One region of the Xanthobacter lutulentifluminis genome, then DNA from elsewhere that is predicted to be linked to it. Evidence: riboswitches for the same ligand, from Rfam matches in the RefSeq annotation. Region 1 holds a riboswitch; the other holds the start of a gene.
What was found. Region 1 has a riboswitch for cobalamin ahead of V5F49_RS21870 (TonB-dependent receptor plug domain-containing protein). Riboswitches for the same ligand answer to the same signal wherever they lie in the genome.
Positions count from the first base shown of each region.

Region 2: another riboswitch for cobalamin. It lies ahead of V5F49_RS05625 (DUF1636 family protein); the one in region 1 lies ahead of V5F49_RS21870 (TonB-dependent receptor plug domain-containing protein).

Region 1 is NZ_CM195525.1:4,714,460-4,720,442, forward strand. It holds gene V5F49_RS21865 (ABC transporter substrate-binding protein) at 1-306, opposite strand, end outside; gene V5F49_RS21870 (TonB-dependent receptor plug domain-containing protein) at 311-2,284, opposite strand; cobalamin riboswitch at 2,392-2,591, opposite strand; gene V5F49_RS21875 (hypothetical protein) at 2,973-4,118, shown strand; gene V5F49_RS21880 (malate synthase G) at 4,283-5,983, shown strand, end outside.
Region 2 is NZ_CM195525.1:1,232,247-1,238,229, reverse strand. It holds gene cobN (cobaltochelatase subunit CobN) at 1-1,321, opposite strand, end outside; gene cobW (cobalamin biosynthesis protein CobW) at 1,336-2,367, opposite strand; gene V5F49_RS05625 (DUF1636 family protein) at 2,367-2,816, opposite strand; cobalamin riboswitch at 2,894-3,100, opposite strand; partial or broken gene V5F49_RS05620 (allophanate hydrolase-related protein) at 3,442-3,831, opposite strand; gene uca (urea carboxylase) at 3,900-5,983, opposite strand, start outside.

The DNA.
Region 1 (5,983 bases):
GATCTCCTCGGCGAGGCCCCGGTTGACCGGAACACCGCGGGCGAGATCCGCCACGTTGGAGGCACGGGAATCCTGTGCGAGGAAGGTGACCGAGACCACGCGCTCCGGCCCGGCGAGGCGCAGCAGCAGCTCGTCGGCGCACAGGTTGAGCGAGGCGACGCGGCGTGGGGCAGGGGAGGGCAGCGCAGAGGCAGGCAGGCTCGCGGCGGGCGCAGTCTTCTCGGGGGGCGCCGGCTGCTGCGCCCGCGCCGCCGCTGGCACCTGAAGCGCCAGCAGCACCAGCCCCGCCGCGATCCGCCTCAGCATCGCCTCACCATGTGAGCTTCACGCCGCCATAGGCGCCGAAGCCCGGTGCGAGGAAGCCGTTGGGGTTCTCGTACGTCTCGTTGAACAGGTTGTCGATGCGCCCGAACAGCGTGGTGCTGGCGTTCATCCGGTAGTTGGCCGCAACGTTCACCACCGTGTAGCCCGGCTGGTCGATGTAGTTCGGGGTCAGGCGCACGATATCCCACCACGACGAGGCATAGACGAGGCTGGCGGTGAGGTCGAGCTCGTCGGTCGGCCGCCAGCCGAGCGTCAGGCTCACCTTGTTGTTGGGCCGCCGCAACGGATAGCACGAGGTGGCGTCGATGGGCGCGCAGGCGGCGCCGAACGGCTGGCCCGGCGGCACGTAGCCGACCACGTCGGTGTAGGTGTAGTCCACCCGCGCGTCGATCCGGTCCGTGATCTTCATCGCCACGAACGTCTCCACGCCCTGCGTCACCGCGCTGGAGATGTTGACGTTCTGGTACGTCACCGGATCGTAGCTGATGAGGTTGGTGATGTTGTTGTGGAAGTAGGTGGCGCCGAACAGCACTTTGTCGCCGAACGCCTTCTGCTCGAACCCTGCATCCCAGCCGGTGCTTTCCTCCGGCAGGAGGCCGGGGTTGCCGTAGTAGGGCGCATAGAGCTGGTAGAGCGTGGGCGCCTTGAAGCCGGTGCCGTAGCTCGCCTTCAGCTTGGTGCCCGTCTCGTCGAACAGCAGCGCCGGGGCGAGGCGGAAGGTGGTGTGGTCGCCGAAGCTGTCATCGCTGTCGTAGCGCGCGTTGGCGGCGAAGAAGAGCCGGTTCCAGAGATTGCCCTGATACTCCGCATAGACGCCGGTATCGCCGGTGGAGGCGTCGAGCTGGGTATAGGCGGTGGAGGAGGTCATGCTCTCGTTGCGCCGCTCCGCGCCCACCAGGAGGTTCTGGCCGGGCAGGAAGGCATAGTTGGAGCGCAGGTAATAGATCTGCCGGTCGCCCTCATAGGTGCCGTTCACGTCCGCATTCGGCCCGGTCGTGGGGTTGGAGGTGGACAGGTCGCTCACCCCGAAGGTGGTGACGAGCCGGTCGTCGAACGCCTTCCACACGCCCTCTCCCCGGGTGAAGAACATGCTGGAATAGGAGGTGGAGCGCGCCGGCGCCGGGACGCCCTCATAGGTGGGGGGCGGATAGAGATCCGGCGTGAAGGCGAAGCTGCTGTCGATGTAGCGGGCGACGAAGTTGACGGCGAAGCTGTCCGTTGCCTGCCAGTCGAGGCGGGTCGAATAGGTCCAGTTGTCGTATGCGTTCGGATTGAGCGGCCAGCCGGGCGGGGCGATGTTCTGCGGCGTCACCGGCACCTCGCTCGACGAGAAGTGGGTGACGTTGAAGGAATAGGACACCTTCTCGTTGGAGCCGGACAGGCTCGCATACTGGTTGAAGGTGCCGAGCGCGCCGCCCTCCACATAGGCCGTGACCTTCGGCGGCCCCTCGCCCTTGCGGGTGGTGATGGCGATGACGCCGCCGATGGCATCCGAGCCGTACAGGCCCGACTGCGGCCCGCGCAGCACCTCCACCCGCTCCAGATCCGAGGCCATGAGCTGGCCGAAATCGAACGCGCCGCTGGCCGAGGAGGGATTGCCGGCATCGATGCCGTCGATCAGCACCTTCACATGGTTGGAATTGGTGCCGCGGATGAACACGGAGGTGGTGCCGCCAGGCCCCCCGGACTGCACCACGTTGAGGCCGGGGAGGGACTGCAGCACGTCGGGCAGGGTGCGCTGCTGGCTGCGGGCGATGTCGTCGGCGGTGACGATGCTGACGGAGCTCGCCACCTCGGTCTCGGGCGTGGCGATGCCGGTGGCGCTGACCACGACGGTGGGCAGGTCGCCGGCATCCTGGTCATCGGCGGTCTGGGCGAGGGCAGGGGAGGCGCAGGCAAGGGCGAGCAGGGTCGCGGCCGGCGCGGCCCGGCGGTGGAGGGAAAGAAACACGGAAGGCATTCAAGTCTCGACGGCACGGGTGGTCCGTCACCGCGAACGAGGCGTCTCCCGGCCGCTCGGGCCCGGAGACAAACCACCATCAGGAGAACCCCGCCCGACGTGCTCGCGCGTGACCACGGCTGACGGCAGGTCTCCTGGCTCGCGGGTCGCCGTCTTCCTCGTCGCCTTCCCAGGCCTCGCAGCCCAGTGGCATGTGACGAAGGACTCGCCGCTTACAGTTGCGGGGGCAGCCACGGCATTTCCGGACGCACCGGATCACCGCGTTCCCTTTTGATCCCTTTCGGGAACCGTCGGCGACACGATATGGACATATTGTGCGCTGCGTCAATGGCGAAACGCGCGCCCGCCTCGCCATTCGCGTGCGCCGCGCGGCCCGAGGGGAACGATCGCGAGTTGCGTCGCGCCATGCCGCGCCATGCTGCAACGCCATCGCAGGGCCGGCCGTCGGGGTGCGGTGTTCGCAGGCACGGGCGGGCCCACATGCCTTCATCTTCAGCACCGGCTCGCCAAAATATGTGGCATCAGAACAAATAGTCGCCAAGTGATCATCGGCTCAAATCGCGGCTCGTTGCCAGAAGAACACTCTTCGGCGTGCGGAGACGTTATTTGATTGACGTCGCTACAAGTGATCCGAATATGTCTACTGCACCGTATGGCGTCACGCCAGCTTCTTACCCGGGATATTGCTATGGGAATCCAGTCTATGGCCGACTTCAGGTGGCCTGGCCTCACGCGACCGGACGGCGATCGCCTCACCCTCAACCGCGGCGGCTTCGTCGCCGTGGATCGCTACAAGGACATCACCTACGATCCCATCTACCGGCCGCAGGCGCTCTATCACCGCGCGCTGGAGGGTCTGCACGCCAACAATGACGCCTTCCTGCTGCAGGAGGTCGCCACCAACCTGCCGATCTACCGGGAGGACACCGGCCCCACGGATTTCCACCTGCATCTTCCGCCGGGTGGCTTCCAGCTGGTGCTCGTCACCTCCGGCATGTTCACCTTCGACTATGACGGCAAGCTGCATTACGTCGGCCCCGGCGCGGTGATGCTGCAGAGCGCCATCGTTCATCGCCAGCTGTTCTACACCTGGTCCGGCCTTTCCACGGAAGACAACCTGAAGACCCCGCAGACGGTGGTGCCGGACCCGTTCTGCATGGGCTATTCGGGCAAGTTCCTGGAGGCGTTCATCACCGACCCCTCCACCTTCCCGAACCCGACGGTGGTGGGGCCGGACAGCATCCGCGAGGACGAGACGCCCCGCACCGCCTGGAAGCACCCGCTGCACAACCGTCCCACCGGCGCCGGCTTCTGGTTCCAGGACCCGCTGGAGCTCGAAGCCCTGTTCCGCGCCTATCCGGCGGACGCGCTCGGCCCGGTGACGTCCCCCCTGCCGGTCCATGTGCGCGACCTCGGCATCGAGGCGCCCAGCGGCAACCTCGTGACCGGGCACATCATCGCTACCGATCCTCGCGGCAAAGCTCTTTTGCCGAAATCGACGGCAGCCGCCGACGCCGAGGGCCTCGCCAAGGGAGAAGTGGTGGTCTATCGCATCATCCGTGGCACCGCCGGCTTCACGGACGGCGCGGGCAAGCTCCTCGAGCTCGGCTGCGGCGATACCGTGACCGCCGGCAAGGATGCCCTGACCCTGACGGAAGTCGGCGAGGACACGCAGATCCTGCGGCTCGGCCTGCTGAAGGGGATCGAGGACCTGAAGATGTGGACCCCCACCCAGCGCGACGAGATCGACGGTCTGGCGGGCCAGATCATCACCCGGTCGACGCTGCGCGACGACCGGCTGGCGGGAAGCCCCGTCGGTTATCTATACGAGTAAGGAAAACCCCTCCCGGCGCGACCCTTCGGGCTGTGCCGGGAGGACAGACGCGGAAAGAGCCAATAAAAACGATTTGGTGCAGGCGGAACCGCCGGGCCGCACTCACGGCCGGCATCTCCTCAGGATGCGGTTCCGCCTTGGGAAAAGGGTGACATACGGTGAACATGGCAAATGGGACCGAGGCCCGGGTGGAACGCGCCGGGCTCAAGATCGCGCGTGCGCTGCACGATTTCATCGAGACCGAGGTTCTGCCGGGCAGCGGCATCGAGGCGGAGGCGTTCTGGGCCGGCCTGTCCGCCATCGCCCATGACCTCGCCCCCTGCAACCGCGCGCTGCTGGAGCGGCGCGAGGAGCTCCAGCACAAGCTCGATGCATGGTACCGCGCGAACGGCGCGCCCATCGACCTCGACGGCTACAAGGCCTTCCTCGCCGAGATCGGCTACCTGGTGCCGGAAGGCCCCGCCTTCGCCGTCACCACTGCCAATGTGGACCCCGAGATCGCCGAGGTCGCCGGCCCGCAGCTGGTGGTGCCGGTGATGAACGCCCGCTACGCCCTGAACGCCGCCAACGCGCGCTGGGGCTCGCTCTATGATGCCCTTTACGGCACCGATGCCATCCCCGAGGCCGACGGCGCCGAGAAGGGCAAGGGCTACAATCCCGTGCGCGGCGCCAAGGTCATCGCCTGGGGCCGTGCCTTCCTCGACGACAGCGCGCCGCTGGCGACCGGCTCCTGGGCCGATGCCGGCCCGCTGTCGGTGCAGGATGGCGCCCTCGTCGTCGGCGCGACGGGCCTGAAGGACCCCGCCCAGTTCGCCGGCTATCGCGGCGAGGCTGCCGCCCCTTCTGCCGTGCTGCTGAAGAAGAACGGCCTGCACATCGAGATCGTCGTCGACCGCGCCAGCGTCATCGGCAAGGACGATCCGGCCGGCATCGCCGACATCGTGCTGGAAGCCGCGCTGACCACCATCCAGGACTGCGAGGATTCCGTCGCAGCCGTGGATGCCGAGGACAAGGTGGTAGTCTACCGCAACTGGCTCGGCCTGATGACGGGCGACCTGAAGGAGGAGATCGCCAAGGGCGGCCGCACCTTCACCCGCGCCCTCAACCCGGACCGCGAATACACCGCCCCCGACGGCGGCAAGCTGGTGCTGCCCGGCCGCTCGCTGATGCTGGTGCGCAACGTCGGCCACCTCATGACCAATCCGGCCATCCTGCTGAGCGACGGCTCGGAGATCCCCGAGGGCATCATGGATGCGGGCATCACCGCGCTCATCGCCCTGCGCGACATCGGCCCGGGCGGCCGCCGCGCCAACAGCCGCGCCGGCTCCATGTATGTGGTGAAGCCCAAGATGCACGGGCCGGAGGAAGTGGGCTTCGCGGTGGAGATCTTCGACCGCGTGGAAGACCTGCTCGGCCTGCCGCGCGACACCATCAAGGTCGGCATCATGGACGAGGAGCGCCGCACTACGGTGAACCTCAAGGAGTGCATCCGCGCCGCTTCCAGCCGCGTCGCCTTCATCAACACCGGCTTCCTCGACCGCACCGGCGACGAGATCCACACCTCCATGGAAGCCGGCCCCATGGTCCGCAAGGGCGACATGAAGCAGGCCGCCTGGATCGGCGCCTACGAGAACTGGAACGTGGACACGGGCCTTGAATGCGGGCTCGCCGGCCATGCCCAGATCGGCAAGGGCATGTGGGCCATGCCGGACCTGATGGCCGCCATGCTGGAGCAGAAGATCGTCCACCCCAAGGCCGGCGCCAACACCGCCTGGGTGCCGTCGCCCACGGCCGCGACCCTGCATGCCACCCACTACCACAAGATCGACGTGCACGCCGTGCAGGCCGCCCTGCGCAGCCGTCCC
Region 2 (5,983 bases), 1.3 Mb from region 1:
CGGGGCAGGGGGCGATGGCGGCGAGCAGCGCGGCGGCGTCGGCGGGCGGGGTACCCGTGCTGTAGCCCGCCTCCTGCAGTGTCGCCAGGAGGCGGCAGGCGCTCTGCGGCACGTCGAGCCCCACCGCGTAGCCGCTGCGGCCCTCGGCGCCGGGATAGTCCGGCAGCAGCACGCAGAGGTGGCGGTCGGCGCGGGGCGTCGCGGCCAGACGGGCGAGGGCGGCGGCGCGATCCGCCACATGCGCCACCGCGTCGGGTTCCGGCCGGTTGAGGGCGGGCGTGAAGGCGAGATCGGCGTCGGCGTCTGCCAGATCCTTGAAGGAAATGGCGCCGGCAAGCACCCGGCCGTCCAGCTCGGGCAGCACCACGTGCATGGCGAGGTCGGCGGCGGAGAGGCCGCGCGGGCTCGCCGCCCAGGCGGCGCGGGCGGTGGTGGCGATGGCCGCCTGCAGCACCGGCGGCCCGCCGGCCGGGAACAGCTCCTGCGCCTCCCCAGCAGCGAAGGCGGTGGTGGTGAGGACGACGGCGGGATCGCACCCGGCCAGCGCCGCACGCACGGCCGCACGGCCCTCCGGCGCCTTCAGGCTGGGCACCAGCAGGGTGACGGGGGCCATGCCCCGCTGCTCGAGCGCGATCGCCAAGGCGTCCACGGCGGCGGTGTCGGCCGCCAGCCACTGGGAGCGATAGAGCAGGATGAGCGCCTTCGGCCGGGCCTCGGCGCGGCATGCGGCGTGGATGGCGGCCGCCTCGGCGAGGTCGGCGCCCGGCCGGTAATAGGCGACGGCCGGCACCGGGCGCGGCGCGGGAATCTCGCCATCCGCGCCATGCCCGGCGACGCGGGCCATGCGCCGCAGCAGCGCCGTCATGTTGTCCGGCCCGCCGGCGCGGAAATAGCCAAGCCAGTCCGAAAGCTCGCCGGCGGGCACGGTGGAGAGGGCGGCGAGGCGCGGGTCGTCCTGATCCTCGCCGGGCAGGAGCGCGAGAGCGATGCCCCGCGCCCGCGCCAGCGCCGCCAATTGCTCGGCGCCATAGCGCCACCAGTCGAGCCCGCCCAGCTGGCGCACCAGCACCACCTTCGCCCGCGCCGCCACCTTCTCCAGCCACAGGTCCACCGACATGGGGTGGGCGAGATCCTTCAGCCGGGCGAGGCGCAGGCTGGGTGGGGTCGGCTGCGCGCGGGAGAGGACGCGCCAGGCGCCGGCGAGGCCGTTGAGGTCGCTGTCGGTGAAGGAGAGCGTCACCATGTCGCCGGGCGGCTGGGCGAGATCGACCGGCTCGGCCAGATCCTCCAGGCTCGTCGATGTGGTGGCGAGGATGTGCATGGCGGGTGCCGGTCTCAGCCGAGGATGGCGCGTTCCACGGCGGCGCGGTCGAAGCCCTTGAGCCCGATCACCACCAATGCCCCGCGCCGCTCCTCGTGCGTGCCCCACGGCCGGTCGAAATGGTGCGACACCCGCGGGCCGACACCCTGCACCAGCAGCCGCAGGGGCTTGCCGGCGACGGCGGCGAAGCCCTTCACGCGCAGCACGTCCGGCGTCTCGGCGGCGGCGGAGACGCGCGCCGCCAGCGCGGCGGGATCGGCGATCTCCGGCAAGGGCAGGACGATGCTCTCGAACTCGTCGTGATCGTGGTCTTCCTCGTCGTCGTGATGGGTGCGGCGGGCGTCGATCGCGTCCTCCGTGCCGATGCCGAGGCCCAGCAGCACCGCCGGGTCCACCCGTCCGGCGCTGGCCCGCACCAGCTTCACCGCGCGCGGCAGCGCGCCGGCCACCGCCTGTTCCGCGGCCACAAGGCCGGCCGCGTCCAGAAGATCGCTCTTGGCCAGCACCACGAGATCGGCGCAGGCGATCTGGTCCTCGAACACCTCTTCCACCGGGTCGTCATGGTCGAGGCCGGCGTCGCCGGCGCGCTGGGCGTCCAGCGCCGCGAGGTCCGGGGCGACGCGGCCCTCGGCCAGCGCCGGGCCGTCGACCACCGTCACCACGCCGTCCACCGTCACGCGGCCCTTGATGGCCGGCCATTGGAACGCCTGCACCAGCGGCTTGGGCAAAGCGAGGCCGGAGGTCTCGATCAGGATGTGGTCCACTTTCGGCGCGCGGGCGAGGATCTGGTCCAGCGCCGGCACGAAATCGTCCGCCACCGTGCAGCACAGGCAGCCGTTGGCGAGCTCGACGATGGAGGTCTCGTCGCAGCTCTCGATGCCGCAGCCCTTCAGGATCTCCCCGTCGATGCCCACGTCGCCGAACTCGTTGACGATCACCGCGAGGCGCCTGCCGCCGGCATTTTCCAGCAGGTGGCGGATGAGGGTGGTCTTCCCGGCGCCGAGGAAGCCGGTGACGATGGTGCAAGGCACGCGGGCGAGGGACATCACATTTCCTCGGTGAAGGTGAGCGGGGGAATGCGGGCGACCATGCCGCGCTTCAGGCTGTCGGGCCGGCCGCGCCAGGGCATCACGCCCTCGGGCGCATCGGCGAGCAGGCGGGCACCGGCGATGAGGTCCGCTGCGGCGCCGGGGGTGAGATCGCCGAACACGTAGGTCCAGCCGTCGGGGCGGACGATGGCGGCGGAGAGCGCGCGCTTGCAATTGGCAAGGCAGCGCACCGCCTTCACCGCCACCCCGTCCGGGCAGGCGGTGGTGGCGGCCTCGGCGAGCAGGGCGCCGCCCGCGAGAGCTGCGGTATCGGCGTTGGACGCGCGGCAGGTGGTGCAGATGAAGATGGTGGCGGCCGGCGCGGCGGGCGCAGCGTTGGTGGGCGCAGGTGCGGCCTCGGCCTCCGCGGGGGAAGGGGCAGTCTGGGGAAGGTCGCCTCGCTCCACCGGCCGAATCCACGGGTGCGAAGGCCGCCCGCGCTGCGCGGGCTTCAAAGGGACGCAGAACCGGAGCACCCCGCCCGGCGCGGACCTCGTCGAAGGCAGGTCTCCTGGCTCGCGGATCAATGCCCCTGCCGCCTTCCCGGACGCCGCGAGAGCATCCAGTGGCGTCTGGCAGAGGCTCACCGCCGACAGTTGCGGGGGCAGCCGCGGCATTGGAGGAGAACCTCCGCACCGCATTCCCTTTTACGCCCGTGTGGGACCACGGGACCTTCGACGCCGCCACTAAAGGGATGGCGGCGGCCGTTGTCAAATGGCGCGGGTCGCGCCCGCATGCCCAGTCCGCGCGCGACCGGGACCGGGCACGGCCCGCGGCGGCGCTGCGGAGCGCGGTACGTTGCGCAGGCCTTGGGGGTGCCGACGTTCCGACGGCTCGGCGCAGATGCCGGCGCTTGAGGGCGATTGCGCCGGGGCGCTCCCGCCGCCGGCGACGCGGGCCGGGGGCGACGCGTCCCGCGCCCTCGTGTCGGCGGCGGTGCCTGTCCGGCGGGCAACCTTGGCCGGTCGACGCGATCCGTGAGGGGGGAGCGCATCGTCCGGCAGACGTTGCGCTCCCGTCCCCGGGTCGCTGCTAGGCCCGCTGCCCCGTCACATAGGCCCGCCAGCCGCCGAGGGCGGTGATCTCCTCGGCGCGCTCCACCGCATGGGCCTCGCACAGGAAGCCGGGGACCTCCGAGCCGTCCTCCAGCTTCAGCTTGCCGATGCCCAGCGGCGCCGGGATGCGGGCGACGAAGCGGCCGAAGGCGGCGGGGTCGAGCGCCCACACCTCCACCTCCAGCCCCGGGCCGGAAAAGCCAGGCTGGCGCACCACGCCCGGCTTCTGGGGCGTGGTGTCGGGCAGGACGAACAGGCGGTAGTCCGGGGCCGTGCGGCAGCGCTTCACCAGCACGCCGCCGGCTCCGGTCAGCTCGGGATTGAGGGGCATGCCCGAAAGGTGCGCGCCTACCACGGCGATAGGCACGGCCTCTGCGGAAACCTGCGACGGCGCGGCGCCGCTGAGCGGTCGATCCAGCGTCATTTTATCCTCCCTCACAAGGCTTCGAGCACGGCGACCACATCGCCGGAACGCACGGTGCGGCCGGGGGCGGCGCGGATCTCGCGGACCCGTCCCGCGGCATGGGCGGTGATGGAAATCTCCATCTTCATGCTCTCGATGATGGCGATGGTGGCGCCGGCCTCCACCACGCTCTCCTCCTCCACCAGCACCTTCCAGACGTTGCCCGGCACGTTGGCGGAGACGCCGAAGCAGCCGTCCGGCACCTCGCCCTCGCCCAGCACCGCGCCGCCGTCGTCGGCGACGAACGAGTCCAGCCCCTCCGCCTTCCAGCGCGCCCGCTCCGCCTCGAAGGCGGCCTGCTGGCGGGCCTTGCCGGCGGCGATCTCGCCCGCATTGGCGGCGAGGTTCGCGGCGTAGTCGGCGTAGGAGAAGCGGCTGTCCTCGATCCGCACCGGATAGGCCCCGTGAGGGAAGGCGTCGCGCGCCTCCATCAGCTCCTGGTGGGAGACCGGGAAGAAGCGGATCTCGTCGAAGAAGCGCAGCAGCCACGGATTGTCGCGGAAGGCCGGCGTGGAGCGCCATGTGTTCCACATCTGGATGGTGCGGCCGAACAGCTGGTAGCCGCCCGGCCCCTCCATGCCATAGATGCACATGTAGGCGCCGCCGATGCCCACCGCATTCTCCGGCGTCCAGGTGCGGGCCGGGTTGTACTTGGTGGTGACGAGGCGGTGACGCGGATCGATGGGGGTCGCCACCGGCGCGCCGAGATAGACATCGCCGAGGCCGAGCACCTGATAGCTCGCGCCGAAGATGATGTCCTTCACCGCCTGCTCGTCCTCCAGCCCGTTGATGCGGCGGATGAACTCGATGTTGTCCGGACACCACGGCGCATTGGCCCGCACCAGCTCCTGGTACTTGCGCATGGCGAGCTCCGCCTGCGGGTCGTTCCAGGAAAGCGGCAGATGGACGATGCGGCTCGGCACCACCACGTCCTCGGCCGCCGGCAGGCCTTTCTCGATCTCCGCGAGGGCATCAAGCAGCTTCACGCGGGGCAGGCTGGCCCCGTCGTAGTGGATCTGCAGGGAGCGGATGCCGGGGGTGAGGTCGATGAGGCCGGGCAGCTTCGCTTGGCTCACCGCCTCGGCCATGAGGTGCGCGCGCAGGCGCAGCGCCACGTCGAGGTGCATGTCGCCGAACTCGACGAGCAGATTGTCATCGCCCTGCCGGCGGTAGACCACGCGCACCGGCCCGTCCTCGTGGATGGCGAGGATGGGAGAGGAGGTCTCCTCCGGGGCGCCGACGATGGCCGGGCCGGCGATGGGGTCTTCCGGCCGGGGCAGGGGGATGAAGCGCACGCGGTCGCCGGGCTTCAGCTGGCCCATCTTCCACTGCTCGTCGCGGGCGATCACCGCCGGGCAGACGAAGCCGCCCAGCGAGGGGCCGTCCGGGCCGAGGATGATGGGCATGTCGCCGGTGAAGTCGATGGCGCCGATGGCGTAGGCGTTGTCGTGCAGGTTGGAGGGGTGCAGCCCCGCCTCCCCGCCGTCCGTGCGCGCCCAGCGGGGCGTCGGGCCGACAAGGCGCACGCCGGTGCGGGCGCTGTTGAAATGGACTTCATAGGTGGCCGAGAACAGGTCGGCGATGTCGGCGTCCTGGAAGAAGTCCGGGGCGCCGTGGGGGCCGTAGAGCACGCCGATCTGCCAGTCGCGGGTGAGCGGGGCGGGGGCGGGGATCTCGGCGGCCGGGGCGGTGGGACGCGCGGCCTTGGGAGCGAGATGGAGCGCGTCGCCCGCCTTCAGCGTGCCGGTGGCATGGCCGCCGAACTGGCCGAGCGCGAAGGTCGCCCGCGAGCCCAGCACCTCCGGCGCCTGGAAAGCTCCTGCAACGGCGAGATAGGCCCGCTGGCCCGGGCCATCGATGGCGCCGATGGCCAGCGTCTGGCCCGCCTTCACGGGGAAGGCGGCATCGTGCGGCACAGGCGCGCCGTCGAGCTTGGCAGGCATCAGGGCGCCGGAGAGGGCGACCGTCGCATCGTCGTGGAAGCGCAGGGTGGGGCCGTTGACCGTCATCTCCAGCGCGCAGGCGGTCTGCGCATTGCCCACCAGCGCGTTGGCAC